3 regions of the Paenarthrobacter sp. NPDC089988 genome follow, and region 1 is predicted to be linked to each of the others. Evidence: riboswitches for the same ligand, from Rfam matches in the RefSeq annotation. Region 1 holds a riboswitch; each other region holds the start of a gene.
The links. A riboswitch is a leader RNA that binds a small molecule or an ion and turns the genes downstream of it on or off. The one in region 1 is predicted to bind cyclic di-AMP.

Region 1 (4,553 bases):
GGCGGCCAGCACCAGGCACAGCGTGAGCATGGCGTCCGGGTTGTTGAACCTGAACATCAGCGCTGCAACCGGGGTCAGAGCCAGTGCGCCACCGGCGATGAGGCCCGCCGCGGGTCCGGCCACGCGCTTGACCGCCAGGTACAAAAGCCCGACGGCGGCCACTCCCATGAGTGCCTCCGGGACCAGCATGCTGGTGGGGGAGAAGCCGAAGACCCTGCCCACGAGCGCGGGAATCCAGAGGGAAGCCGGTGGCTTGTCTACGGTGATGGCGTTGCCGGCGTCGAGCGAGCCGAAGAACAAGGCCGTCCAGTCCTTGGTGCCGGCCTGGATGGCGGCGGCGTAGAAGGAATTGCCGTAGCCCGTGGCCGCGAGGTTCCAGAGGTAGAGGAAGGCTGTCGCCACGATGAGCCCGGCGGCGGAGGGGCGGACCCAGCGAGCCTGCCGACCGAACGCCAAGCGCTGCAACCGTGATTTGGTCTGCCGGGTGGCCACGGGTTCCGCTGCGGTGGCCGTGCCCGGTTGGAGTGCGGTGATCACTTCGCTGCCACCTCCGTGGCCTGGTCGGGCGTCGCTGCCAGCGTCGGGCGGCGGAACACCCACAACCGGAACAGCAGGAACCGGGCCACCGTTGCGGTGAGGTTCGCCCCAACCACGGTTGCCACCTCAACCCAGCGGTCCGGCGTCGTGCTTCCATGCACCAGGGCGAGCGCACCGGAGGTGAGCGCCAAGCCGATGCCGAAGACGATCAGCCCTTCGAAGTGGTGCCGTGCGTGGTTGCCGCCGTGGATGCCGAACGTGAAGCGGCGGTTGGCGGCGGTGTTGGCCACGGCGGTGATGATGAGCGCCAGGAAGTTGGCGAGCTGCGGGTCCATGAAACCACGGCAGAGCAGGAAGATCACAAGGTAGGCCACGGTGGACACGGCACCGATGAATCCGAAGCGAACCAATTGCCCGAACAGGCTGGTGCGCGGCGTGGCCTCGGAGGTCCGTGAGGAAGCGGGGAGCGGTCCGCGGGCCAGTGCGGCACGAAGTTCGGGAACGGGGATGCGCCCGGTGACCAGGTCGCGCGTCAGGCGCGCCATTCCGCGCAGGTCCGCTAGTGCGGTACGTACGACGTCGACGCTTGAGTTGGGATCGTCGGTCCAGTCCACGGGGACTTCATGGACGCGGAGTCCGCAGCGTTCGGCGAGGACCAGCAGTTCGGTGTCGAAGAACCAGGCGTTGTCCAGCGTGTGCGGGAGGATTTGGTGGGCAACGTCAGCGCGGATGGCCTTGAAGCCGCACTGCGCGTCGGAGAACCGGGCGCCCATGACGGTGTGCAGGAGGACGTTGTAGCTGCGGGACACGAATTCGCGCTTCGGCCCGCGGACTACCCGGGAGTTGCGGGAAAGCCGGGTGCCGATGGCCAAGTCCGAGTGCCCGGAGATCAGCGGGGCCAGCAGTGGGGCCAGGGCGGCGAGGTCGGTGGAGAGATCCACATCCATGTAGGCCAGCACGGGAGAAGGCGACGCGAGCCAGACCTGGCGGAGGGCGTTGCCCCGACCCTTTTCCTCGAAGCGCATGACGGCAATCTCGGGGAGTTCGCGGGCCAGTCGCTCGGCGATCTTCAGGGTGTTGTCCGTGCTTGCATTGTCCGCCACCGTGATGCGAAAGGAATGCGGGAAAGTGTCCACGAGGTGTCCGTGCAGGCGGCGCAGGCACTCCTCGAGGTCTGTTTCCTCGTTGTGGACGGGAACGGTGACGTCTAGGACGGGAACCGTGGTCCGGGTGTCCACGGGAGAGCGCCGCATCTGCCGGTGGGGCAAGGCAGGAGCGGCGGAGTGCCCCGCATGGGCGGGGTTCGGCAGCGCACTGGTGGCTGGATCTATAAGCGTCATGCATCCACAGTGGAGCCGCCGATTGTGAGGGCTTTAGGCGGAAGCTGTGACGGGACTGTGTAACTGAGGCGCGGCCGGACATGCGAAAGCCGCCCCCGTTCACGCCGTGCGCAGCAGTTGGGGTTGCTGCGCGCGGCGGGAACAGGAGCGGCTATCGGAAAGCTTCCGGGCTTAGTACCAGTTGTTGGCCAAGTGGAAGGCAAGGGCTGCGGACGGCGAACCGTAGCGTTCCTTGATGTAGTTCAGGCCCCACTTGATCTGGGTCTGGTAGTTGGTCTGCCAGTCGGCTCCGGCGGATGCCATCTTGGATGCCGGGAGCGACTGGACAATGCCGTAAGCGCCACTGGAAGCATTGGTGGCAGTGGTCCGCCAGTTGGATTCCTTTTCCCACAGGGTGTTGAGGGCGGTCATTTCGCCCGGGCCCCAGCCGTAGTTGGCCAGGATGCTGGCGGCATAGGCCTTGGCTGCTGCGGGATCGTCGATTGCCTTGGGGGCAGCGGCGGCGGCTGCAGCTGCTGCTGCCGCCTTGTCAGCGGCGGCCTTTGCTGCGGCGTCGGCGGCGGCTTTCTCGGCTGCTGCCTGTGCTGCGGCAGCCTGGTCGGCGGCGGCCTTCTCTGCTGCTGCCTTGTCAGCGGCGGCTTTGTCCGCAGCGGCCTTCTGGGCGGCGGCCTGCGCAGCTGCTGCCTTGGCCGCGGCGTCCTGCTTGGCAGCATCTGCCTGCGCAGCGGCCTCTGCGGCAACATTTTCGCGGGTCTGGGGGCTAACCTGCGCAGCGGCCTGGGTCTGGGCGGCCTGGCTCAGTTCCGGCAGGTTGAACGCGGCATTGGCGGCCTGTCCCAGCGAAGCGACGCCGAGTGCGGCGGCAACGACGCCGGCTACGACCGACATGCGGTGGCCGGCCTTGCCCTGGCGCGCGGCGTTCTTCAGAACGGCCTGCGACTTGGTCAGGGGAGCATCGTTTTCGTCGCGATGACGCGCGGAATGGCGCGTCTGATCCTTGAATTCAGACATGTGTGATTACCTCTCAGCGCCTGCGGAGTTAGCTGTCGGGTTCGGATGAGGTCATCCGGCCGCGCGCGTAGCAGCGGCTTCACCCCAAGGGCCGGCGCAATGCCTGGCCCGGAGACTCTGGGTCCCCCGTCTCTGCCTCGATGAGAACGGAACTCCGGGAAGTGGCAGAGCTCGGCGCATCCCGGGTGCGGGCCTCTTGGGGCGACCCACCCTTTCGACGGTACAGGAGGATTTTGCTTAAGTCACATTTAGGTAACAGAGATCACGACGGCGGTGCGTCGCCTTGCCGGTTTCGTTATACGCGTTCACTGGTCACCGAAGGGAGCCGCAGAGCGAACTCCGTGCGCCCCGGTTTGGAGGTCACTTCGACGCTGCCACCGTGCGCTCCGACGATCGATTCGACGATCGACAAGCCCAGCCCTGAGGTGCCCTCCGACCCCGAACGTGCCGCGTCGGCCCGGGCGAATCGGGAGAAGATCCGGCCCTGGAAATCCGCGGGAATGCCTGGCCCGTTGTCCGTCACGGTGACCACTGCACTCCCGTCCGCGCTCAGCATGACGCCGGTGACCACAGTGGTGCCCGGATCGGTGTGCTTGCGGGCGTTGGACAGCAGGTTGGCCAGCACCTGATGAAGTTGCGTGCCGTCTCCACGGACCGTGATCGGTTCGTCGGGAAGCTTGAGCTGCCATACGTGGTCCGGGGCCATCACTTTCTCGTCAGTCACGGTTTCAATGACCAACTGCGTCAGGTCCACGTCCGTGACCTTCAAAGGCTGCCCTTCGTCCAAACGAGCCAGGAGCAGCAAGTCCTCCACCAAAGTGCTCATCCGTTCCGATTGGCTTTGGACGCGTGCCAGCGACTTGCGGCCATCCTCGGTGAAGTTCTCGGTCATGCGCAGCATCTCGGTGTAACCCCGGATGGCCGTGAGGGGCGTACGGAGCTCATGGGAGGCGTCGGCAACGAATTGCCGGACCTTGGTTTCACTTTCCTGCCTGGCTTCGAGGGCGCTGGCAACGTTGTTCAGCATTTGGTTGAGGGCATAGCCCACGCTGCCTACTTCGGTACCAGGGTGTGAGGCCGACGCGGGTACGCGCACCGCGAGAGCTACCTCGCCGGCGTCGAGTGGCAGGCGGGAAACCTTGGTGGCCACTTCGGACAGTTGCTCCAGCGGCCGCATGGTCCGCCGGATAATGACGGTGCCGGCCAGCCCGATCAGTACCAGTCCACCCAGTGACACGAACACCATGGTCCAGACGAGGGACGCTTGGGTGCTCTGCTTGTCAGCAAGTGGCAGGCCTGTCACGATCACGTCGCCGTAGGCCGTCTTTACGGCGACCAAGCGGTAGTCGCCGTTGGACAGCGAACGGTCCACGGGTCGGTTGTCCAGGGGGAGGTCCAGCAGGATCTGTTTGTCTTCGGTAGACAGAGTGGCACGGTTTCCGGCGGCATCTATGAGCCCGGCGCTGCTGACGGTCGATCCGCTGATCCGCGCATTCAGGGTTCCGGCGCCCTGCCCACGGGCTTCGAGGGGGTCCGGCCGGCCGTTCGGGAAGCTCGACGGCGGTCTGCCGAAGTCGTTTGCGCGGCTGGACGCCTGCTCCAATTGCTTGTCCAACTGACGGTTGAACACCATGTCCATGGACGCATAGCTCACTACGCCCACCG
Region 2 (4,553 bases), on a different contig from region 1:
AGTGTTCGAGTCACCGAATGGCCGGCAAGCGTGTTCCAGGACACACCCGGCCATTTGTTTGCGGACGCTGGGGGAGCTTGGACGCGAAACAACGCGATGCCTTCGGGCACACACGTCAAGGAGGAGCCAAGCAGTGTCACTCACGCCTGATTCCGGCACAGAGCGCACCACCACCGTGGTGATTGGAGCCGGGCTTTCCGGCCTGGCCGTGGCCAGCGAGCTCAGCCGCTACGGAGTTGGCTCAATTGTTGTGGATGGGTTTGGATCCCTGTCCACATCCGGTCCCTCCGTCCACACGGGAATGCTGCAGCGCTGCGACGCTGCCGACCCCGCGGCCATGCTGGAACGCAACCAGATCCTCCGGCACTTGCGGAACTACGCAGCCAGCCATCAGCTCGACGTGCGGAGCACCACCAAGGCGGTGCGCCTGGATTTCCTGGGAGCCAACCAGGGCCTGCAGCTTGGCGAGCGGGCCGTGCCAGGGCTCTCGGCTCCCGGCGTCAGTGGCCCCGGCCTGGCGACGGCGGGACTCGCACCCTTTGAGTCGGCACCGTTCGACTCAGCACCCTTCGACTTAGCACCCCGCCAGTGGGCCGTGCACACGGCCAGCGGCATCCTTCTGGCGGACCACATTGTGGTGACGCGCTGCGCCCAGAGCCACTTGCGCCGGATGTTGGCCGAACTGGGCATCGCGATCGGGCAGAACCTCGTGGCCGCCATGCGGGCGGTCGGGATGCACCTTGTTGGCGTCGGCGAACTTATCACACCCACGCCCAAGGAAGTGCTGCGGCAAGCGAAGGCCGTGGGACAGGCGATCTCGTCGAAGGTGGCGCTCCCGGCCGGACCGGGCATCGCGATCGCCTGAAGCTCCGGCACAGTGCCGCACCTGGAAACGGGCACCTCGGCCGCCTGACCAACCGGCATGCCCGCTGCTGCGAGCAGCCAAATGTCGCGAGCATCCACATGCCAGGGACCCCGAGTCCCCAGCAAGCCCTTAACAGCCAAAGGCCGGCACCCGGAGAGCAATCTCTCCCAGGTGCCGGCCTTGGTGTTTAAGCGTGAAGCTTAGGCGCCAGCGCGTACGTACGTGATGGGGCCGGTTGCGGTCAGCCAGCTGATCGGGTGGATGCCGGTCTGGTTGCCGTTGATGCCACCGCTGATGGCCTGGCCATTGCCGATGTAGATGGCAACGTGGCCGGACTGGACGATCATGTCGCCGGGCTGGGGATCGCTGACTACCTTGCCGTAGTTCATGAACTGCATCGGAGCGAGGTCACCCACGGGGATTCCTGCCGAGCCGAGGGCGCGCTCCACCATGGCGGTGCAGTCCTGCATGATGCCGATCTGGGCGTAAGCCGAGGCAACCATGGCTGCGTTGACGCTGCCGGCAGGTGCTGCTGCTGCAGGGGCCGCGGCGGCGGGGGCAGCCGCGGTAGCTGCAACAGTAGCCTTGGCGGTGGTGGCCGTAGTGGTTGCCTTCTTGGCCGGAGCCGCAGCCACCGGAGCCGGCTTCTCGATAACGGGAGCCGCGACGGAGGAAACCGCGGGGCGCTCGAAGTTGATGGTGGCCGTTGCAGCTGCGGTGACTACCTTGTTGGGGGTCTCCGCAACGGTTTCGGCAACCGTCGCCGGGCTGGAGTCGCGCTGGACCGGAGCCTGTGCGGGGGTCTCGGCAGCGTGGGCGGCAATGGAGCCGGTCAGGACAAGGCCGGAAGCTGCAGCAATGACGGCTGCCTGGCGGCCAGCGCCGGAAGCATTGCTGGCAACGGCCTTGGAGATGGAGATGAACGGATTGGGACGTGCGATGTCCGCCTTACGACGGCCGCGAAGAATGCGTGAAGACATGAAAAAGCCTCTCCCGATGCCTGCGAGGTTAGCTGTCGGATTCGGATGGGAGTCACCCGGTCACTATCCCCCGCTGTTCAGCGGAAGCCTCGTGACTTCACCCCAAGGCGCGCTCGATGGCGGCCTAAAATGGGTTCCCCGTCTCTGCCGTAGGTTTGTCTGCGAACGGATTCCGGACTGCGGCAGAGCTAGGCAATCAGGCCGGAAGTGCCCCAAAGATGGATCGGGCACAGGTACTACCGTAACGGATGATCACCCCAAAGTCACATTTGAGTAACGAGGAGTTCGCTTTGCGCGTGTCGCGGTAACCCTTTCGAGATTTTCGCAGGTATGTAGAAAACCGCGTCATTCCGCGGAATTATCGCCCTCAGCCTCGTTGGACGCGGCCAACTTCCTGCGGGCTGTAACGGCCAGGAAAACCACCAGGCCGACGGCCACCACGGCGAGGCCCACAATGCTCCAAGGGAAGGGCTGGGAAGCGGCCGGAGCCGACTCGCCGGAGCCGGTCCCCGGAGCGGCCGTTCCCGCGCTCGGAATCACCGCTCCCGAGGCCGAAGCGGACGGTGAGGCGCCCGCGGAGCCGCTCGCCGCCGTCGTGCTTCCCGCGGTGGCCGTGAACTTGAAGGTGCCCTCAATGGGGTGCGAATCGGAGCTGACGACGCGCCACACCACGGTGTACTCACCGGCCGGCGCTCCCGGACGCAACTTTTGGACTGCTTGGTTGTCGATGATTTCGACGGCCCCGTCTGCCCAGTTTTCGCCGCCCGCGGTGACCGTCATGCCGGAGCCGATCGCCAGCGGACGGTTGTTGAAAGTGATGGAGACCGACGCCGGCACGGCCGCCACGGTGGCTCCGTTGGCCGGAGTGGTGGACTCGGCCACGTCGTGCGCGGACGCGGGGGCGGCACCGAAAAGTACCGCCGAGGCGAAGGCAAGGGCGGCAACGACGGCGGCCAGAAGCGGGCGGATGGTACGCATGGGGCGGTTTCTCCTAATGTTGGCTTCCTTACAGACTAGGCGAATCGTCCGGGCGCCCCGTAGCCGCGGGCATAGGATTTGAGAGCACACTCACCCGATCCCCGGAGACCTTCATGCTTAAACAAGGTTCTGCCATAGACCGCTACTTCAAGATTTCCGAACGTGGTTCCACGTACTCACGGGAAATCCGTGGCGGGTTCGCGACCTTCTTTGCCATGAGCTACATCGTGGTCCTGAACCCCCTGATCCTCTCCGGAGCCGACTCCAGCGGAGCGTCACTCGGCTTCACCGCCGTCGCTGCCACCACCGCGTTCGTTGCGGGCATCCTCACCATCCTCATGGGAGCCTGGGCCAAGCACCCGTTCGCCGTGGCCACGGGCCTGGGCGTCAATGCCTTCGTTGCCGTCACCGTCGCTTCGCATCCGGGGCTGACGTGGCCGGACATGATGGGACTGGTGGTCCTGTCCGGCCTGACCATGCTGATCTTGGTCCTCACGGGGTTCCGGACCGCCGTATTCAAGGCCGTGCCGGAAGCACTGAAGACCGCGATCGTCGTGGGCATCGGCCTGTTCATTGCCCTGATCGGACTCGTCAACGCCGGGTTCGTCCGGCGCATCCCCGACGCCGCCGGAACCACGGTTCCCCTGGGACTTGGCGTGGACGGCAAGCTCATGGGCTGGCCCACGCTGGTTTTCGCTGTCGGCCTGATCCTGACCATCGCCTTGGTGGTCCGCAAGGTGCGCGGCGCGATCCTGATCGGCATCGTCGTATCCACCGCGCTGGCAGCGATCCTGGAATTCACACTGCACATCGGCCCGAGCTTCGACGGCAAGAACGTCAACCCCCGCGGCTGGTCCCTCGTGGCGCCGACGCTCTCCGAGTGGGGCGCGCCGGACCTGTCCTTGATCGGCAAGGCGAACCCTTTCGGCGCCTTTGAACATCTTGGCTTCATCGCCGCAGCGCTGCTGGCCTTCGTGATCCTGCTCAGCATCTTCTTCGACGCCATGGGCACCATGGTGGGCCTGGCCAACGAGGCCGGAACCGTGGACGAGCACGGCAACATCCCCAACGTGGACCGTGTGCTCCAGGTGGACGCCCTTGGCGCGATTGTTGGTGGCGGCGCGTCCGTCTCCTCCAACCAGATCTTCGTGGAGTCCGGTGCCGGCATCGGCGAAGGTGCGCGGACCGGGCTGGCGTCCATCGTGACCGGCCTGCTGTTCCTGGTGGCCATGTTCTTCACGCCGCTCATCAACCTGGTTCCGTTCGAAGCCGTTGCCCCCGCACTGGTGGTGGTGGGCTTCATGATGGTGTCCCAGGTGGGCAAGATCGACTGGCAGGACTGGGGCGTGGGCATCCCGGCGTTCCTGACCATCGCCCTCATGCCGTTCACCTACTCGATCGCCAACGGCCTCGGGGCAGGCTTTATCTCGTACGTCCTGATCCGCACCTTCCAAGGCCGCGCCCGTGAAGTGCACCCCCTGATGTGGGTTGTTGCAGCGGCGTTCCTGCTGTTCTTCGGCATCGGAACGGTGGAGGAACTGCTGGGCGTCAAGTAAGTCGCTGCGCCGAGTTGGCATTTGATGACAGTCCGAGGCTCCCGCATTGTCATCAAATGCCAACTCGCGGTTTTTTGAGGGGACGGATGTCCGGTATTTCAGACACTCCGGACCCGGAACTGCTGGCTTTGGCAGTCCGGGTCCGGTGTGCTTTAAGCATGGAAACCAGCGCCT
Region 3 (4,553 bases), on a different contig from region 1:
ATGCATCCAGGAAGGGAGCCTTGTTGGTGGCCGCCGCGAACTTGGAACCGAACTCCCCGAAGGAGAGGTGCTGGGCCTTCTTCTCTACCAGGCCGAACGCTGCGACATCCCAGAACGCCGTGGAGCCGCCGATGCCAAGAACAACTTCGTAGCCCTCCGGGGCGCGGAAGAAAGTGCTGAGTCCTTCGCGGATCGAGCCCACGAGGTTCTTCACCGGTGCCTGGCGGTGGGACGTGCCAAGGATGGTGGTGGCTGCGGCGGACAGGGCTTCGACCTGCTCCGGGCGGACCTTTGACGGTCCTGCGCCGAAGCGTCCGTCCTTGGGCAGCAGGTCGGCGGGAATGGTGATGCTGTTGTCGCTCACGGGTGGCTCCAATGGGTATCGGTCAAAGATGGGTCGTGGCAGGTGGCATCAACTGCTCCTTCGACACCCCAATTCTGCCTGACTCGGCGCGCGGGCAGGAACCTGCGGTTGTCATAGTCCGCCACGTGGAATGGTGCTGTCCGGGTGCGCAGGAACGCGGATGAGGATTATTCAGAGTAATTCCAAATAAGCTAAGCTGGAGGAAGCGTCATGGGGCGGCGCCACGGGACCGACCGCCTCGTCTGGACGCGGTACGGTGGACACTACGCGAGAACTGCGTTCGAGGAGAGCTGAGCTGGATGACGGATCTGATCGATACCACTGAGATGTATCTTCGTACCATCTTGGAGCTTGAAGAAGAGAACATCGTTGCTCTTCGGGCCCGCATTGCCGAGCGCCTGCGCCATTCCGGTCCCACTGTTTCCCAGACCATCGGCCGCATGGAGCGCGATGGCCTGGTGGTTGTTTCCAATGACCGCCATCTGGAGTTGACCGAGGTTGGCCGGAAGCGGGCCACCGAGGTGATGCGCAAGCACCGTCTGGCCGAGCGCCTCCTGGCCGATGTGATCGGCCTGGACTGGGCCTATGTGCATGACGAGGCCTGCCGCTGGGAGCACGTAATGAGTGAGCGGGTTGAACGCCGGCTTTACGAGTTGCTTGAGCACCCCACCGAGTCGCCCTATGGAAACCCGATCCCGGGCCTGGAAGCACTCGGTGGGCGGGCCAGCCAGATCTCCTTGAAGGGTGACGTCAACCTCATCCAGGCGATGGACGGCTATGCCACGGATTCACGGGTTGTGGTGAGTAGGTTGGCCGAACCCATCCAGGTTGAGCCCGAACTCCTGACCCAACTCGATGAAGGCGGGATCCGGCCGGGTGCGGCAGTCTCGTTGGCACGGGTAGGGGAGTACATCTCCGTCCGCGTCCCCGGCATCGAGGGCGCCCTCGAATTGCCCCCCGAAGTTGCAGCCCACGTCTTCGTGGCGGTTGGCTGAGCGTAGGACTTTCGAGGCACCTTTCCGAAAAAGGATGGGTGCCTCTTCTGGGTACCGGGCCGGAGTGTCTGATCTCACTAAGATCATCGGGTGCAACGGTGTGACCTGCAGTTTCCGCCGAAAGATGCTAAGGGCCCACCCCGTAAAGCGGCGCTCCGGAAGATAACGAATTTATTACCGAAGGCCTTAATCCCCTATAGTTATCTTCTAGCGCCGATACCAAAGCGTTACCTGATCTGGAGCCGAGCTCTGCCAGCAGATCAGGGGTGTTATCCACTACTGGCAGAGGCGGGGGAACCACCATCGGCTGCCTGAAGAAGCAGCCTTGGGGTGAAGTCCGCAGCAGCAGTGCCTACTTACGCAATTTCCTCCGGGATACCTGTGTGCCGTATGCGCTGCGTGCGGGCCGGGTCTTTGCACTCTCTGATCCGAATCCGACAGCTAACTTCGCAGGCTTTCTAGAGAGGAACAGAGTTTGACATCGCAGAACGTCAGGGGCCGCCGACGCGCGTCCGGCCCCGCTGCTGAGCTGCGGCCAGCCCGCGTCGTAACGGAGATCCGGCCCCGCGACACCCAGCGTCAGGTGCGCCGCCGTAAGAGCCCGTTGCGCCAGGTTGCCGATTTCGCCGCAGCCAGTGGCGTAGGGCAGAAAGCCGGAGTGGCACTGGCTGCCACAGGCCTCGCCCTTACTGTCGGTCTGCCAGCCACAAGCCCCGTTATGGCCACCTCCGAGTCGGGCCAAACAGAAGCTGCCCTTGCCGTCTCCGGTGGCAGCCAGCCTGAGGTTTCCGCGGAAGCATCGGCAAAAATCGACTTCAGCCGTGCGGCGGTGGCTACCAAAGCCGATCCCGACGGCAAGCTCAAGCAGTTGCTCAGCGCCCAGTCCGTCGGCAGCATCCAGGCCAGTTCCTCCAAAGGCACCCTTGGCAGCCCGCTGGACACGCTGTCCACGGCTTCTCCGTTCGGATACCGGGTCAGTCCTCTGACCGGCGGCACCGGCGACTTCCACCGCGGCCAGGACTTCGTTGCCCAGTGCGGCACCCAGGTCCACGCTGCAGCGGCCGGGAAGGTCACGTTCGCTGGGTGGCACGAGTACGGCGGAGGCAACCGCGTCGTGGTGGATCACGGCAATGGCCTTGAAACCACGTACAACCACCTGTCGTCGTTCAACGTCAAGGTTGGCCAGACTGTTAACCGCGGTGACGTCGTAGCCCTGAGCGGCACCACAGGTGCCTCCACGGGCTGCCACCTGCACTTCGAGGTCCAGGTCAACGGCGAAGTCGTGGACCCCATGGGCTGGCTCTAAGCAAAGTCGATGGTCGTCTCTCGCATTCGCGACACACCCCGTGACCTGAATGTGACATTCGTGTTCAACTGTTGTACCGTCTAAAGCGCATCGGCTTTTTAGGGGGCCGATGCACTTGAGTGGATTGCCTAGCTCTGCCACCACTCAGGGTCCGTTCGCATAATTCGTCTGGCAGGGGCGGGGGAACCACTTTTGGTCTTCGAGAGAAGGCCTTGGGGTTAAGTCACAAAGCTTCCCGAAGCGCGTGGCCGGATGACTCCCATCCGAATCCGACAGCTCACCTCGCAGGCATTGGGAGAGGCTACCTACGTGTCATCACGCACTACTTCTGCGCGCCACCGCGCCGAGACGGTTCACCCGTTGAACACTCTTTCGAAGGCTGTTTCAGCGAATGCCGGAACCGTTGGCCGCCAGGCCGCAGTTCTCGCGGCGGCCTCCGGCCTCGTCCTCAGCGTCGGCCTTCCGGCCCAGGCAGCGGACACCGATGTTTCCAAGGCCGAGACGAGCACGCAGCAACTCCTCACCACCGAGGTTGTCACTGCTGAGCCCACGGCCACCGTTTCCTTCGAGAGCCCCGTTGTGGCCACCAGGGAAGCCCCGAAGATCCAGCGCGCTTCGCAGACCACCCAGCGCTCGCAGACCGCTGGTAACCAGACCACTGGTGGCCAGGCCGCAGGCGCCCTCACCGCACAGTCTTCAAACGCCAAGGAAACGGCCTCCAGTGCCGCAGCTTCCGGCCTCGCCGCAATCGCCTACACGGGCATCGGCCACCCTTACGTTTGGGGCGGCACCACCCCCAACGGCTGGGACTGCTCCGGCTTCACCCAGTGGGTCTACGCCCAGGCCGGCATCAGCATTCCCCGCGTCAACGCCTGGACTGCCATGAAGGCCACCAGCACTCCGCAGCCGGGTGACCTGGTCATGCAGAACGGCGGCGCACACGTTGGCATCTACGTCGGCAACGGCATGATGATCAGCGCCCTCAACCCGAGCCAGGGCACCTTGCTTCACTCGGTGGCTTCCACCGGCACGTCTTCATTCTTCACCCTCCGCTAAAACCCCGTTCGGGGTACGCCAGCATGCCCCCCAAGTGCTGGCTTGCCCACAAACCGCACGTGCCCCAACCGCGTGCGGAAACGAAAAGAGATCAAAATGACCAGTGCACACAAGGTTGCACGGCACCGAGCTGAGGCCCCCAAGACCAGCTCCCTTGCCGTGATCGCGAAGGCTGTCAGCGACAACGCCGGTGGCGTGGGCCGCCAGGCAGCTGTGATCGCTGCCGCTTCAGGACTGGTCTTGACCAGTGGCGTTGCTGCGAACGCCGCCGATACCAACGTCCAGCGTGAGTCCACCGCCACCACGGCCCTGGACGTCCAGGCAGTCACTCAGTCCACCATCGCTGCCGATTCCACCGTGGCCATCTCCTACGAGAGCCCGGTCGTCACCACAGTGGAGGCTCCGGCTCCCGTCGTTGAGAAGCCCGCAAAGAAGGCCGCGTCCGGCTCCACTGCTACTACTGGCGCCAGCGCCACCGTGGCCGTCAGCAACCCGGCCACGGCCGCCAAAGCTCCAGCGGCGTCCAGTGGCCTCGGTGCTGCCATCGCCGCGGCGGCCTACGCCCAGCTCGGCGTGACCCAGGATTGCACCATGCTGGTAACCAACTCGCTGGCCGCTGTGGGCATCAACTTCCACGACTGGCCCGCCGGCTACCTCTCCCTCGGCCGCACCGTCAGCGCCGCCGAAGCGCAGCCGGGCGACCTCGCGTACTACGCCAACGGTGGTTACGGTGGAATGGCACACATCGCCGTGTACGTCGGTAACGGCATGGCAGTGCACGGTGGATGGAACGGATCCACCACCGCACTCTTCAGCGTGAACGTCGGCTCCG

Region 2: linked by a shared signal. The riboswitch ahead of ACIPV6_RS06625 (NlpC/P60 family protein) and the one ahead of ACIPV6_RS09500 (hypothetical protein) in region 1 are both predicted to bind cyclic di-AMP.
Region 3: linked by a shared signal. The riboswitch ahead of ACIPV6_RS14005 (C40 family peptidase) and the one ahead of ACIPV6_RS09500 (hypothetical protein) in region 1 are both predicted to bind cyclic di-AMP.

Annotation. Positions count from the first base shown of each region.
Region 1 covers NZ_JBIVGD010000006.1:65,291-69,843, forward strand. Annotated here, with positions in the region: gene ACIPV6_RS09490 (ArnT family glycosyltransferase) at 1-537, opposite strand, end outside; gene ACIPV6_RS09495 (glycosyltransferase) at 534-1,877, opposite strand; gene ACIPV6_RS09500 (hypothetical protein) at 2,049-2,888, opposite strand; cyclic di-AMP (ydaO/yuaA leader) riboswitch at 2,892-3,075, opposite strand; gene ACIPV6_RS09505 (ATP-binding protein) at 3,184-4,553, opposite strand, start outside.
Region 2 covers NZ_JBIVGD010000003.1:263,060-267,612, forward strand. Annotated here, with positions in the region: gene ACIPV6_RS06620 (FAD-binding protein) at 134-865, shown strand; gene ACIPV6_RS06625 (NlpC/P60 family protein) at 1,066-1,845, opposite strand; cyclic di-AMP (ydaO/yuaA leader) riboswitch at 1,849-2,040, opposite strand; gene ACIPV6_RS06630 (copper resistance protein CopC) at 2,191-2,823, opposite strand; gene ACIPV6_RS06635 (NCS2 family permease) at 2,937-4,379, shown strand; gene hutG (formimidoylglutamase) at 4,538-4,553, shown strand, end outside.
Region 3 covers NZ_JBIVGD010000011.1:37,272-41,824, forward strand. Annotated here, with positions in the region: gene serC (phosphoserine transaminase) at 1-364, opposite strand, end outside; gene ACIPV6_RS13995 (metal-dependent transcriptional regulator) at 664-1,359, shown strand; cyclic di-AMP (ydaO/yuaA leader) riboswitch at 1,590-1,830, shown strand; gene ACIPV6_RS14000 (M23 family metallopeptidase) at 1,835-2,665, shown strand; cyclic di-AMP (ydaO/yuaA leader) riboswitch at 2,812-2,970, shown strand; gene ACIPV6_RS14005 (C40 family peptidase) at 3,026-3,721, shown strand; gene ACIPV6_RS14010 (NlpC/P60 family protein) at 3,818-4,553, shown strand, end outside.